2 regions of the Metabacillus sediminis genome follow, and region 2 is predicted to be linked to the other one. Evidence: a T-box and tRNA genes for the amino acid it is inferred to sense, from the RefSeq annotation. Region 2 holds a T-box; the other holds one or more tRNA genes.
The links. The T-box of region 2 lies ahead of leuS (leucine--tRNA ligase). A T-box ahead of a tRNA ligase gene usually reads a tRNA of that ligase, here a tRNA-Leu.
Positions count from the first base shown of each region.

Region 1: it encodes a tRNA-Leu, which carries the amino acid that the T-box ahead of leuS (leucine--tRNA ligase) is inferred to sense. The anticodon was not compared.

Region 1 covers NZ_CP147407.1:103,967-111,750, reverse strand. Annotated here, with positions in the region: rRNA gene rrf (5S ribosomal RNA) at 73-188, opposite strand; rRNA gene WCV65_RS00580 (23S ribosomal RNA) at 262-3,188, opposite strand; rRNA gene WCV65_RS00575 (16S ribosomal RNA) at 3,434-4,972, opposite strand; tRNA gene WCV65_RS00570 (tRNA-Ala) at 5,050-5,125, opposite strand; tRNA gene WCV65_RS00565 (tRNA-Pro) at 5,140-5,216, opposite strand; tRNA gene WCV65_RS00560 (tRNA-Arg) at 5,243-5,319, opposite strand; tRNA gene WCV65_RS00555 (tRNA-Leu) at 5,337-5,422, opposite strand; tRNA gene WCV65_RS00550 (tRNA-Gly) at 5,433-5,507, opposite strand; tRNA gene WCV65_RS00545 (tRNA-Leu) at 5,519-5,600, opposite strand; tRNA gene WCV65_RS00540 (tRNA-Lys) at 5,616-5,691, opposite strand; tRNA gene WCV65_RS00535 (tRNA-Thr) at 5,728-5,803, opposite strand; tRNA gene WCV65_RS00530 (tRNA-Val) at 5,828-5,903, opposite strand; rRNA gene rrf (5S ribosomal RNA) at 5,947-6,062, opposite strand; rRNA gene WCV65_RS00520 (23S ribosomal RNA) at 6,194-7,784, opposite strand, start outside.
Region 2 covers NZ_CP147407.1:3,050,747-3,058,530, reverse strand. Annotated here, with positions in the region: gene WCV65_RS15835 (hypothetical protein) at 175-384, shown strand; gene WCV65_RS15830 (SMI1/KNR4 family protein) at 527-1,033, shown strand; gene WCV65_RS15825 (DUF4257 domain-containing protein) at 1,234-1,566, shown strand; T-box leader at 1,659-1,877, shown strand; gene leuS (leucine--tRNA ligase) at 1,953-4,367, shown strand; gene WCV65_RS15815 (IS110 family transposase) at 4,691-5,803, shown strand; gene WCV65_RS15810 (hypothetical protein) at 6,336-6,569, opposite strand; gene WCV65_RS15805 (rhodanese-like domain-containing protein) at 6,699-7,007, shown strand; gene WCV65_RS15800 (IS110 family transposase) at 7,301-7,784, shown strand, end outside.

The DNA of each region.
Region 1 (7,784 bases), 1.2 Mb from region 2:
AAGCGTATCCCTCAACCCCAAATCCCAAACAAAAAAGACCCACCCCCTAAGGGGCAAGCCTTTTTTTCATGTACCTGGCAACGTCCTACTCTCACAGGGGGAAACCCCCAACTACCATCGGCGCTAAAGAGCTTAACTTCCGTGTTCGGTATGGGAACGGGTGTGACCTCTCTGCCATAATTACCAGATATGTGGTTGAAAGATTGCTCTTTCAAAACTAGATAACGATTGCTGCACGAGTGAAGCAGCCTTACTTGAATAAAGGTTAAGTCCTCGACCGATTAGTATTCGTCAGCTGCACGTGTCACCACGCTTCCACCTCGAACCTATCAACCTGATCATCTTTCAGGGGTCTTACTCTTGCGATGGGAAATCTCATCTTGAGGGGGGCTTCATGCTTAGATGCTTTCAGCACTTATCCCGTCCGCACATAGCTACCCAGCGATGCCTTTGGCAAGACAACTGGTACACCAGCGGTGCGTCCATCCCGGTCCTCTCGTACTAAGGACAGCTCCTCTCAAATTTCCTGCGCCCGCGACGGATAGGGACCGAACTGTCTCACGACGTTCTGAACCCAGCTCGCGTACCGCTTTAATGGGCGAACAGCCCAACCCTTGGGACCGACTACAGCCCCAGGATGCGATGAGCCGACATCGAGGTGCCAAACCTCCCCGTCGATGTGGACTCTTGGGGGAGATAAGCCTGTTATCCCCGGGGTAGCTTTTATCCGTTGAGCGATGGCCCTTCCATGCGGAACCACCGGATCACTAAGCCCGACTTTCGTCCCTGCTCGACTTGTAGGTCTCGCAGTCAAGCTCCCTTGTGCCTTTACACTCTGCGAATGATTTCCAACCATTCTGAGGGAACCTTTGGGCGCCTCCGTTACATTTTAGGAGGCGACCGCCCCAGTCAAACTGCCCGCCTGACACTGTCTCCCGGCCCGATCAGGGCCGCGGGTTAGAAGTTCAACACAGCCAGGGTAGTATCCCACCAATGCCTCCACCGAAGCTGGCGCTCCGGTTTCCAAGGCTCCTACCTATCCTGTACAAGCTGTGCCAAAATTCAATATCAGGCTGCAGTAAAGCTCCACGGGGTCTTTCCGTCCTGTCGCGGGTAACCTGCATCTTCACAGGTACTATAATTTCACCGAGTCTCTCGTTGAGACAGTGCCCAGATCGTTACGCCTTTCGTGCGGGTCGGAACTTACCCGACAAGGAATTTCGCTACCTTAGGACCGTTATAGTTACGGCCGCCGTTTACTGGGGCTTCAATTCAAAGCTTCGCTTGCGCTAACCTCTCCTCTTAACCTTCCAGCACCGGGCAGGCGTCAGCCCCTATACTTCGCCTTGCGGCTTCGCAGAGACCTGTGTTTTTGCTAAACAGTCGCCTGGGCCTATTCACTGCGGCTCTTCAAGGCTATTCACCCTAAAGAGCACCCCTTCTCCCGAAGTTACGGGGTCATTTTGCCGAGTTCCTTAACGAGAGTTCTCTCGATCACCTTAGGATTCTCTCCTCGCCTACCTGTGTCGGTTTGCGGTACGGGCACCATTTTCCTCGCTAGAAGCTTTTCTAGGCAGTGTGGAATCAGGAACTTCGGTACTTCATTTCCCTCGCCATCACAGCTCAGCCTTAACCAAGGGACGGATTTGCCTATCCCTTGAGCCTACCTGCTTGGACGCGCATATCCAACAGCGCGCTTACCCTATCCTCCTGCGTCCCTCCATTGCTCAAACGGAAAAGAGGTGGTACAGGAATCTCAACCTGTTGTCCATCGCCTACGCCTTTCGGCCTCGGCTTAGGTCCCGACTAACCCTGAGCGGACGAGCCTTCCTCAGGAAACCTTAGGCATTCGGTGGAGGGGATTCTCACCCCTCTTTCGCTACTCATACCGGCATTCTCACTTCTAAGCGCTCCACCAGTCCTTCCGGTCTGGCTTCTCAGCCCTTAGAACGCTCTCCTACCACTGTTCGTAAGAACAGTCCACAGCTTCGGTGATCCGTTTAGCCCCGGTACATTTTCGGCGCAGGGTCACTCGACCAGTGAGCTATTACGCACTCTTTAAATGGTGGCTGCTTCTAAGCCAACATCCTGGTTGTCTAAGCAACCCCACATCCTTTTCCACTTAACGGATACTTGGGGACCTTAGCTGGTGGTCTGGGCTGTTTCCCTTTCGACTACGGATCTTATCACTCGCAGTCTGACTCCCATAGATAAGTCTTTGGCATTCGGAGTTTGACTGAATTCGGTAACCCGATGAGGGCCCCTAGTCCAATCAGTGCTCTACCTCCAAGACTCTCACTATGAGGCTAGCCCTAAAGCTATTTCGGAGAGAACCAGCTATCTCCAGGTTCGATTGGAATTTCTCCGCTACCCACACCTCATCCCCGCACTTTTCAACGTGCGTGGGTTCGGGCCTCCATTCAGTGTTACCTGAACTTCACCCTGGACATGGGTAGATCACCTGGTTTCGGGTCTACGACCACGTACTCAATCGCCCTATTCAGACTCGCTTTCGCTGCGGCTCCGTCTTTTCAACTTAACCTTGCACGTAATCGTAACTCGCCGGTTCATTCTACAAAAGGCACGCCATCACCCGTTAACGGGCTCTGACTACTTGTAGGCACACGGTTTCAGGATCTGTTTCACTCCCCTTCCGGGGTGCTTTTCACCTTTCCCTCACGGTACTGGTTCACTATCGGTCACTAGGGAGTATTTAGCCTTGGGAGATGGTCCTCCCTGCTTCCGACGGGATTTCTCGTGTCCCGCCGTACTCAGGATCCACTCAGGAGGGAACGAAGTTTCGACTACAGGGCTGTTACCTTCTTTGGCGGGCCTTTCCAGACCGCTTCTTCTACCCCGTTCCTTTGTAACTCCGTGTTGAGTGTCCTACAACCCCAGAAGGCAAGCCTTCTGGTTTGGGCTAATCCCGTTTCGCTCGCCGCTACTCAGGGAATCGCTATTGCTTTCTCTTCCTCCGGGTACTTAGATGTTTCAGTTCCCCGGGTCTGCCTTCCAGATCCTATGTATTCAGATCAGGATGCTGCTCCATTACGAGCAGCGGGTTTCCCCATTCGGAAATCTCCGGATCAACGCTTACTTACAGCTCCCCGAAGCATATCGGTGTTCGTACCGTCCTTCATCGGCTCCTAGTGCCAAGGCATCCACCGTGCGCCCTTTCTAACTTAACCTGATAACAGACGTTATCTTCGTTAGAGCTGAAAACAGATGTTTTCAGACTTGATGTTCTCTATCTACGCAAGCGCAGAAGAAAATCGTAAGGTTATTTGCTTACTCGTGTGAATGTTTGACATTCATATCGTTATCTAGTTTTCAAAGAACAAGTGTATAGAGAGAATGATCTCTCAAAACTAAACAAAGTCGAAGTGCGTCCGTTAATTGCTGCACCGCATGGGTGCTGATAATTCTTCCTTAGAAAGGAGGTGATCCAGCCGCACCTTCCGATACGGCTACCTTGTTACGACTTCACCCCAATCATCTGCCCCACCTTAGGCGGCTGGCTCCCTTACGGGTTACCCCACCGACTTCGGGTGTTGCAAACTCTCGTGGTGTGACGGGCGGTGTGTACAAGGCCCGGGAACGTATTCACCGCGGCATGCTGATCCGCGATTACTAGCGATTCCGGCTTCATGCAGGCGAGTTGCAGCCTGCAATCCGAACTGAGAATGGTTTTATGGGATTCGCTTAACCTCGCGGTTTTGCAGCCCTTTGTACCATCCATTGTAGCACGTGTGTAGCCCAGGTCATAAGGGGCATGATGATTTGACGTCATCCCCACCTTCCTCCGGTTTGTCACCGGCAGTCACCTTAGAGTGCCCAACTGAATGCTGGCAACTAAGATCAAGGGTTGCGCTCGTTGCGGGACTTAACCCAACATCTCACGACACGAGCTGACGACAACCATGCACCACCTGTCACTCTGTCCCCCGAAGGGGAACCTTCTATCTCTAGAAGTGGCAGAGGATGTCAAGACCTGGTAAGGTTCTTCGCGTTGCTTCGAATTAAACCACATGCTCCACCGCTTGTGCGGGCCCCCGTCAATTCCTTTGAGTTTCAGTCTTGCGACCGTACTCCCCAGGCGGAGTGCTTAATGCGTTAGCTGCAGCACTAAAGGGCGGAAACCCTCTAACACTTAGCACTCATCGTTTACGGCGTGGACTACCAGGGTATCTAATCCTGTTCGCTCCCCACGCTTTCGCGCCTCAGCGTCAGTTACAGACCAGAGAGTCGCCTTCGCCACTGGTGTTCCTCCACATCTCTACGCATTTCACCGCTACACGTGGAATTCCACTCTCCTCTTCTGTACTCAAGTCCTCCAGTTTCCAATGACCCTCCCCGGTTGAGCCGGGGGCTTTCACATCAGACTTAAAAGACCGCCTGCGCGCGCTTTACGCCCAATAATTCCGGACAACGCTTGCCACCTACGTATTACCGCGGCTGCTGGCACGTAGTTAGCCGTGGCTTTCTGGTTAGGTACCGTCAAGGTGCGGGCAGTGACTCCCGCACTTGTTCTTCCCTAACAACAGAGCTTTACGATCCGAAAACCTTCATCACTCACGCGGCGTTGCTCCGTCAGACTTTCGTCCATTGCGGAAGATTCCCTACTGCTGCCTCCCGTAGGAGTCTGGGCCGTGTCTCAGTCCCAGTGTGGCCGATCACCCTCTCAGGTCGGCTACGCATCGTCGCCTTGGTGAGCCATTACCTCACCAACTAGCTAATGCGCCGCGGGCCCATCTGTAAGTGACAGCATAACCGTCTTTTATCTCCGAACCATGCGGTTCGAAAAGTTATCCGGTATTAGCTCCGGTTTCCCGGAGTTATCCCAGTCTTACAGGCAGGTTGCCCACGTGTTACTCACCCGTCCGCCGCTGACCTCCGAAGAGGTCCGCTCGACTTGCATGTATTAGGCACGCCGCCAGCGTTCGTCCTGAGCCAGGATCAAACTCTCCAAAAAGTAGTTTGACTAGCTCTTGTTTGTTGCTTAAATTAACGTTGGCACTTCGATTTGTTTAGTTTTCAAAGATCATATAATGGTGGAGCCTAGCGGGATCGAACCGCTGACCTCCTGCGTGCAAGGCAGGCGCTCTCCCAGCTGAGCTAAGGCCCCATCGTTTAAGGAAATGGTCGGGAAGACAGGATTCGAACCTGCGACCCCTTGGTCCCAAACCAAGTGCTCTACCAAGCTGAGCTACTTCCCGAGCCTTAATTGAGTATAATGAAATTATGGCGCGCCCGAGAGGACTCGAACCTCTAACCTTTTGATTCGTAGTCAAATGCTCTATCCAATTGAGCTACGGGCGCAATATATGATTCTCAAGTGCCGAGGACCGGGATCGAACCGGTACGGTAGTCACCTACCGCAGGATTTTAAGTCCTGTGCGTCTGCCAATTCCGCCACCCCGGCGTCATGGGATTGGAGCGGAAGACGGGATTCGAACCCGCGACCCCCACCTTGGCAAGGTGGTGTTCTACCACTGAACTACTTCCGCAATTGTAAAGATGCGGGTGAAGGGAGTCGAACCCCCACGCCATAAGGCGCTAGATCCTAAGTCTAGTGCGTCTGCCAATTCCGCCACACCCGCATATTAAAATGTAAATGGTGAGCCATGAAGGACTCGAACCTTCGACCCTCTGATTAAAAGTCAGATGCTCTACCGACTGAGCTAATGGCTCTCTTTTAATAGAGCATAAATGCTGCTACCAAGAAAGTGGTGCCGGCAAGAGGACTTGAACCCCCAACCTACTGATTACAAGTCAGTTGCTCTACCAATTGAGCTACACCGGCATATAATTTTACGAGTAAAATAAATGGTGGAGGATGACGGGATCGAACCGCCGACCCTCTGCTTGTAAGGCAGATGCTCTCCCAGCTGAGCTAATCCTCCGAAAGTGTTAAAGCTGGCTAAAGCTTTAACATCATATGTATATGCCTGGCGGCGTCCTACTCTCACAGGGGGAAACCCCCAACTACCATCGGCGCTAAAGAGCTTAACTTCCGTGTTCGGTATGGGAACGGGTGTGACCTCTTTGCCATAGTCACCAGACATATTCTAAAAAAGCGACAAGATTTATTATACTATGATTTCAGAAGAAATCAAGATATTTTTTAATCTTTTTTTGCTCTTTCAAAACTAGATAACGATTGCTGCACGAGTGAAGCAGCCTTACTTGAATAAAGGTTAAGTCCTCGACCGATTAGTATTCGTCAGCTGCACGTGTCACCACGCTTCCACCTCGAACCTATCAACCTGATCATCTTTCAGGGGTCTTACTCTTGCGATGGGAAATCTCATCTTGAGGGGGGCTTCATGCTTAGATGCTTTCAGCACTTATCCCGTCCGCACATAGCTACCCAGCGATGCCTTTGGCAAGACAACTGGTACACCAGCGGTGCGTCCATCCCGGTCCTCTCGTACTAAGGACAGCTCCTCTCAAATTTCCTGCGCCCGCGACGGATAGGGACCGAACTGTCTCACGACGTTCTGAACCCAGCTCGCGTACCGCTTTAATGGGCGAACAGCCCAACCCTTGGGACCGACTACAGCCCCAGGATGCGATGAGCCGACATCGAGGTGCCAAACCTCCCCGTCGATGTGGACTCTTGGGGGAGATAAGCCTGTTATCCCCGGGGTAGCTTTTATCCGTTGAGCGATGGCCCTTCCATGCGGAACCACCGGATCACTAAGCCCGACTTTCGTCCCTGCTCGACTTGTAGGTCTCGCAGTCAAGCTCCCTTGTGCCTTTACACTCTGCGAATGATTTCCAACCATTCTGAGGGAACCTTTGGGCGCCTCCGTTACATTTTAGGAGGCGACCGCCCCAGTCAAACTGCCCGCCTGACACTGTCTCCCGGCCCGATCAGGGCCGCGGGTTAGAAGTTCAACACAGCCAGGGTAGTATCCCACCAATGCCTCCACCGAAGCTGGCGCTCCGGTTTCCAAGGCTCCTACCTATCCTGTACAAGCTGTGCCAAAATTCAATATCAGGCTGCAGTAAAGCTCCACGGGGTCTTTCCGTCCTGTCGCGGGTAACCTGCATCTTCACAGGTACTATAATTTCACCGAGTCTCTCGTTGAGACAGTGCCCAGATCGTTACGCCTTTCGTGCGGGTCGGAACTTACCCGACAAGGAATTTCGCTACCTTAGGACCGTTATAGTTACGGCCGCCGTTTACTGGGGCTTCAATTCAAAGCTTCGCTTGCGCTAACCTCTCCTCTTAACCTTCCAGCACCGGGCAGGCGTCAGCCCCTATACTTCGCCTTGCGGCTTCGCAGAGACCTGTGTTTTTGCTAAACAGTCGCCTGGGCCTATTCACTGCGGCTCTTCAAGGCTATTCACCCTAAAGAGCACCCCTTCTCCCGAAGTTACGGGGTCATTTTGCCGAGTTCCTTAACGAGAGTTCTCTCGATCACCTTAGGATTCTCTCCTCGCCTACCTGTGTCGGTTTGCGGTACGGGCACCATTTTCCTCGCTAGAAGCTTTTCTAGGCAGTGTGGAATCAGGAACTTCGGTACTTCATTTCCCTCGCCATCACAGCTCAGCCTTAACCAAGGGACGGATTTGCCTATCCCTTGAGCCTACCTGCTTGGACGCGCATATCCAACAGCGCGCTTACCCTATCCTCCTGCGTCCCTCCATTGCTCAAACGGAAAAGAGGTGGTACAGGAATCTCAACCTGTTGTCCATCGCCTACGCCTTTCGGCCTCGGCTTAGGTCCCGACTAACCCTGAGCGGACGAGCCTTCCTCAGGAAACCTTAGGCATTCG
Region 2 (7,784 bases):
TTAGAAGATTGGCAGGTTACTTACGGAGTTGTTGTTTAAATCAGATATTTCTATCTGTTTAACTCGACTCCAGCTCATGGTATTATAATTAACAGCTTATAAACTTTTAGGCTTTACCTAATAAACGAACGGATGCCGAGAAAAGCCTCCGCTAAAATATGGAGGTGTAAGAGAATGAATAAACGATGGACAATCGATAAAATTAGAGATTTTGTTGAGAAAAATTCGGATAGCACCCTGCTGTCAACGGAATATCACGGTTTTTCTCAAAAGCTGCAATTTAAATGTGCATGCGGAAGTACCTTTGAAAAATCATTTACAAAATTTAAAAACAATAACCAGCGTAAATGTGACGCATGCCAGCCGCCAAAAGCGTCAAGATAACCTACTGCGAATATATAAAGTGCCGATTTCTATTAAAGAGAAGTTGGCACTATTTTGTTTTATAGCATAAGCTCCGGCATTTCTTTTCAATAGAGGCAGTCCGTATCCGCAGCTTTTGATCCTATAAAAAAGAGGTGATAGCTTGGAGCTCTACAATTGTATAGATTTTTGGGCTGAAGGCGAAGAACCTGTATCGGATGCAGATATTAGGCTTGCTGAGAAAAAGTTAGGAGTAAAACTTCCTCCATCCTATAAAGAATTACTAAAAGTAAAGAACGGCGGAACGTTAAATTACCCTAAGTTTTTTTTAGAAGAAAAAGATAAAGAACGAATAACTATTCCAGAGATCAATGGAATTGATTTTGAAGGAGAAAAAGGAATTCTTGCTTCTAAGCATTGGATTAAGGAGTGTGGTCTGCCTAATCATATAATCATTCTTTGGGGTGATTATCATAGTTGGATTGCATTGGACTATAATGAAACCAATCAACATCCCACAGTAGTTTATTTATATACAGATTATGAGAATTGGAATTGGAACCAGATCGAAATAGCGAAGGATTTTGACCGTTTTCTAAAAAAATTATCCCGTGGTTACATTTTACATCCTGAAAAATTAAAACCAAGCTATACGAGAAAGAAAAAGTGAATTTTACGTCTTTGAAATAGAGAATCCCATATCAAATTAGTACATTTGTTCGATATAGAAAATAATTCCAATTAATCAGGCGGTTTACCCATTCATTTTGTATAATAGAAATAAAAAAGCCTTTCCCATCCCCGTGGGACCGCCGATCTGCATTTTTTATTCAGCTTTGCCAGAATAAAAAAGAAGGAATGGTGGTGTAATTGACAGCTCAAATCTTAATTGCCAGTATCATCGGAGGCATAATGGGGATTGTTAGCCACATAAAAAAAAGGGGGCGTCTTGAAAAACCGAGAATGACGAAACGTTTTATCTATCTTGGATTCTATGAAGACTTTGCAGTTGGAACGATCGCGGCCATCATGCTGGTCCTCTCCTCAGAACCGCAATCCTCTTTTCAATTAGTCCTGCTATCCATCATCGCCGGATACAGCGGGGAAGCCGTACTAAAAAGCTTTGAATTTTCCGCTCAGCAAGAACAGCCTGAAGGTCCCCCAACCAAAAATTGTCCAAGTCACAAGCCGCCTCTCCCTTAAGCAATGCCTCTTTGCTGACAGCATTCCCTTAAAAAATCGCAACCAGCTTGCATATCCCTCAAATTTTTTATAAAATAGCATTAGAATGAAATAGTCGAACGGTGACAAGGAGCAGTAGTGAACAGGATGCACCATAGAGAGCTGACGGAAGGTGCAAGTCAGCAGCAAATGTTCATGAACTCGCCTTAGAGTTTGCAGATGCGAAAGAAATCAGTAGTGTCTGCCGTGCATTCACGTTACGAATGTCAAGCGAGTGTAGTTTGTATACACTAATTTGGGTGGTACCGCGGGAGAAAGCTCTCGTCCCTTTTTACAGGGACGGAGCTTTTTTTATTTTTCACGGCCGCGTACTCGATGTCCGTTCAGCGAAAACAAGGAGGATGTATATGAGTTTCAGTCATAAGAAAATCGAACAGAAATGGCAAAAGCATTGGCTTTCCAACAAGACATTTAAAACAGGTGAGGAACCGAACCGCCCTAAATTTTATGCGCTTGATATGTTCCCGTATCCGTCAGGAGCAGGTCTTCATGTAGGGCATCCGGAAGGATTTACAGCGACAGATATTCTTTCCCGTATGAAACGGATGCAAGGATACAATGTTCTTCATCCGATGGGATGGGATGCATTCGGACTTCCTGCAGAACAATTTGCACTGGATACAGGAAATGATCCGGCAGTATTCACGGAACAGAACATCAACAATTTCAGACGCCAAATCCAGGCACTTGGCTTTTCTTATGATTGGGATCGTGAGGTCAACACGACCGATCCTCATTACTATAAATGGACACAATGGATTTTTCTCAAGCTTTATGAAAAAGGCTTAGCCTATATTGATGAGGTTGCCGTGAACTGGTGTCCGGCACTTGGTACCGTTCTTGCGAATGAAGAGGTCATTGACGGGAAAAGCGAGCGCGGCGGACATCCGGTCGAACGCCGTCCGATGAAGCAGTGGATGCTGAAAATTACAGCCTACGCGGATCGTTTGATTGAAGATTTGGATGAAGTAGACTGGCCGGAGAGCATTAAAGAAATGCAGCGCAACTGGATTGGCCGTTCCGAGGGGGCTCACGTTCATTTTGAAGTAGATGGACATGATGAGAGCTTCACCGTTTTCACAACAAGACCGGATACTCTTTTCGGTGCAACCTATGCGGTTATTGCTCCTGAGCATGCGCTAGTGAGCAAGATTGTAACAGCTGATCAAAAAGAAGCGGCAGATGCTTATATCAATCAAGTGAAATCCAAGTCTGATCTGGAAAGAACGGATCTTGCAAAGGATAAAACCGGTGTCTTCACGGGTGCATATGCCATCAATCCAGTGAGCGGCGAAAAAATGCCGATCTGGGTGGCAGATTATGTATTGATCAGTTACGGTACAGGGGCGATTATGGCGGTACCTGCCCATGATGAACGCGATTATGAATTCGCTGTGAAATTCGAGCTTCCGATTAAAGAAGTCGTTCAAGGCGGCGATGTATCGAAAGAAGCTTACTCCGGTGATGGAGAGCACGTAAACTCTGAATTCCTGAACAGATTAGGGAAAGAAGAAGCGATTCAAAAAATGATTGAATGGCTGGAAGAGAACAGCAAAGGCGAAAAGAAGGTAACATACCGCCTGCGTGACTGGCTGTTCAGCCGCCAGCGCTACTGGGGCGAGCCAATTCCGATCATTCATTGGGAAGACGGCACCATGTCCGCTGTTCCTGAAGACCAGCTTCCGCTTGTGCTTCCGAAAACAACAGAAATCAAACCGTCCGGTACAGGCGAATCCCCGCTTGCCAACATTTCAGAATGGGTGAATATAACAGATCCTGAAACGGGCAAAAAAGGACGCAGAGAAACGAACACGATGCCGCAATGGGCGGGAAGCTGCTGGTATTACCTGCGCTACATCGATCCAACGAACGAAAACCATCTAGCGGATCCGGAAAAAATCAAACAATGGCTGCCGGTTGATACGTACATCGGAGGAGCCGAGCATGCGGTGCTTCACCTTCTATACGCCCGTTTCTGGCACAAGTTCCTTTACGACATCGGCATGGTTCCAACGAAAGAACCGTTCCAAAAGCTGTTTAACCAAGGAATGATCCTTGGCGAAAATAATGAAAAAATGAGTAAATCCAAAGGCAACGTCGTCAATCCGGATGAAGTTGTTGAGAGCCATGGTGCCGATACGCTTCGTCTTTACGAAATGTTCATGGGACCGCTTGAAGCTTCCATCGCCTGGTCTGAAAAAGGACTGGATGGAGCAAGACGTTTCCTTGACCGCGTATGGAGACTGCTGATTGAAGATGACGGCAAACTGACTTCGAAGGTTACAAACAGCGGAAATCAGGCTTTAGAAAAGGTGTACCACGAAACCGTGAAAAAAGTGAGCGAAAACATTGAAGGGCTACGCTTTAACACGGCGATTTCACAGCTGATGGTATTCACAAATGATGCATATAAGGCAACTGAGCTTCCGAAAGAGTATATGGAGGGCTTTGTGAAGCTTCTTTCTCCAATCGCTCCCCATCTTGCGGAAGAGCTTTGGGAAAAGCTTGGTCACTCTGCTACCATTGCCTACGAAAACTGGCCGCAGTATGATGAGTCCAAGCTTGTGGAAGATGAAGTGGAAGTGGTCGTTCAATTCAACGGCAAGGTAAAAGCAAAGCTTCTAGTTCCAGCCCAGGCTTCGAAGGAAGAGATGGAGAAAATTGCGCTTGAAGATGCAAAAGTAAAAGAGCAGCTTGAGGGCAAAACCATCCGTAAAGTAATCGCCGTACCTGGAAAATTGATTAATATCGTTGCGAACTGAAAAGGTATTAGGGGCTGTCTGAAAAGTCCTGAATAGAGGAAATAATGGAAACCAAAAACCCCCTGAGTGCTTCGTGAATGGAGCATCCAAGGGGTTTTTTTACACGTATTTCTGAACAATCCTGGTATGGCTGATTGGAGCGGAAGGTGCTTGACTCCTGCGGGAGCAGCGGGACAGGTGAGACCCCGCAGTGGCGAAGCCAAGAGTTATCATGAACGAAACTAGCCCCTTACTCGTAAAATCGTAGGTTGATTTGGTTAGACTGTTTTTGTCAAACAAAACAAAACCAAATCAGAGCTACATTACGGAAGGAGCTAGCTATTATGCAGGATACCATTAAATACGTAGGTTTAGACGTATCAAAAGAAAATATTGCCGTTGCGGTCGCAGAAGAAGGACGGGAAGCACCGAGATACTGGGGGGTCATTCCTCATACGCCTGAAGCCGTAAAAAAATTGATGAAGAAGCTGGGCAGCCCAAAGTCCCTTCGTGTCTGTTATGAAGCCGGTCCTACCGGATATCCGTTATACAGACTATTACTAACATTGAACATTCATTGTTCAGTGATTGCCCCAACTCTTATTCCGAAAAGGCCTGGAGATCGAATTAAAACCGATCGCCGAGACTCTGTTCGTCTGGCTCAATTATATCGGGCTGGGGAGTTAACGTCCGTTTATGTTCCTACTCCAGAAGACGAAGCCCTTCGGGATCTGGTACGTTGCCGGGAAGATGTGAAAGAGGATGAGTTAAGGGTGAAACACCGGTTAAGCAAATTTTTACTACGCAACGATATTAAGCCACCGGCAGGTGTAAATAAGTGGACCAACAAGTACTTCAGATGGCTGGATACCCTTCATTTTGAGAATTCTTCTTTGCGGGTTACGTTTCAGGAGTACTATTATCAGCTTAAAGAAATCGGTCAAAGACTCTTAAGGCTGGAAGAAGAAATTCGGGTTCACTCAAATGAAGGGGTACATGCCCGGAAAATTCAGGCCCTCCAATGTTTGAGAGGTGTTGCCCTTGTCACCGCCTCGAGTGTTGTGGCAGAAATAGGTTCGTTTAAACGATTCCCAACCCCTAATCACTTCATGGGGTATGTCGGGTTGATTCCAAGCGAATATTCGAGTGGAGAAAGCAGACGGCAAGGAAATATAACCAAGACAGGAAATCGGCATGTACGACGGTTATTGGTCGAAGCCGCTTGGAGTTACCGATATAAGCCTGCGGTTAAAGGAGAATTGGCACGAAGACAAAGTGGACAATCTCCGACCATTCAGGCCATATCCTGGAAAGCACAAAATCGCCTTCATCAAAAGTATTACCGCTTACTATCCAGAGGAAAAGAGAGCAGTAAAGCCATAACAGCTGTAGCGAGAGAGTTAGCTGGGTTTATTTGGGCCGTGATGCAAGAAGTCGAAGATGTCCCAGAATCGTAAAAAGATGTCGTGATCCTGACGTGTTGTAGACCGATTCAAAATAGAATAGGGAGAATAGGGCTCGAAGGCAAAGAGTAAAACCGGAAAGGAAAATCCACGCGCCTCCTCTGTGCTAGTCCCATGTGGATGAACGCACGTCCCGAGTTTGTGGAAAAGTCCTTTATACGGAAAGATAAAATGTGAGAACCCACGAATATCAGAGTGCTAACCGCCGTTGAAATTTTTGCCTTCGTGCCGTGTCCTTCCTGTCTATTCTATAAACAAGAAAGGAATTATATTCAGTCGCTGCCTGTCAAATAAAACACAAAAAAAGAAGCGAAATACGCTTCTCTTCTTAAAGCTGTTCAAAAACAAAGTAAAACATTAGGTTGCAGGGGGCTCTTGAAAGTTTCGTTCATATCAGGAGGCTCACCGCCCGCCCCGCTGGTCGCTGAGCAACCTGGAGCGGAAATCAGCCAAAGCAAACAAGAGGTAAAAAGGTCTAGAAGCTTTAAATCGGACTTACTGGACAGACACTTTTTTATTATAGATCTTATTCTCTGCGCTCGTTTCCCCGTTTAAAGTTACCAGTCACCTTTGCCAGAATCAGCTGAATCTCGTGTTCCTCCTTGGCGAGATTTAATCGGGCTAAAAACTTCTCCGCCTCGCCCCCCTTTAATATTTTCACCTGTTTTCCGTTATAGAAAAGAAAGACCGACTGATTCTTTGCAATTTGAAAACTGAAGGGCTTCTCATCCAAACGGTTTCGTTTATCTATTTCCTTCACATCATCCCCTCCTGTATAGAACGTCTATTCACCAGTAAGCTGCAGAATTCCTGCAAAATCCGACGATTCGCACCCCGCATGCCCGCCTGCTATAATAAAGATATTATGGATAAGGAGCTGAATGCAGTTATGATTAAAGAAATCTCACCTTCAGAAGTACAGGAGAAGCTTCAAAACGGAGAAAATATTGAATTAATTGATGTGCGCGAAGACGAGGAAGTAGCAGAAGGCATCATTTCAAAAGCGAAGCATATTAAAATGGGAGATATTCCGGCCAGAGCAGGAGAGCTTGATAAAGAAAAAGAGTACATCTTTATTTGCCGCTCAGGACGCCGCAGCGAAAATGTCGCTGCTTTCCTTCAGGAGCAGGGCTACAAAGTAGTTAATATGACAGGCGGCATGCTTGAATGGAAAGGCGAAACCGTACCGAAACAATAATATGAATTGGAAAACCCCAGGTATGCTTTGAATTGAAGCAAACCGGGGGTTTTCTTTGTGAAAGTCTCTGTTAAAGCCTGATGTTGATTTTTAACACCTGTTGATTGGAGTGGAAGGCGCGAGACTCCTGCGGGAGCAGCGGGACAGGTGAGACCCCGCAGGCGCAAAGCGGCGAGTTATCATGAACGAAACTAGCCCCTTACTCGTAAAATCGTAGGTTGATTTGGTTAGACTGTTTTTGTCAAACAAAACAAAACCAAATCAGAGCTACATTACGGAAGGAGCTAGCTATTATGCAGGATACCATTAAATACGTAGGTTTAGACGTATCAAAAGAAAATATTGCCGTTGCGGTCGCAGAAGAAGGACGGGAAGCACCGAGATACTGGGGGGTCATTCCTCATACGCCTGAAGCCGTAAAAAAATTGATGAAGAAGCTGGGCAGCCCAAAGTCCCTTCGTGTCTGTTATGAAGCCGGTCCTACCGGATATCCGTTATACAGACTATTACTAACATTGAACATTCATTGTTCAGTGATTGCCCCAACTCTTATTCCGAAAAGGCCTGGAGATCGAATTAAAACCGATCGCCGAGACTCTGTTCGTCTGGCTCAATTATATCGGGCTGGGGAGTTAACGTCCGTTTATGTTCCTACTCCAGAAGACGAAGCCCTTCGGGATCTGGTACGTTGCCGGGAAGATGTGAAAGAGGATGAGTTAAGGGTGAAACACCGGTTAAGCAAATTTTTACTACGCAACGATATTAAGCCACCGGCAG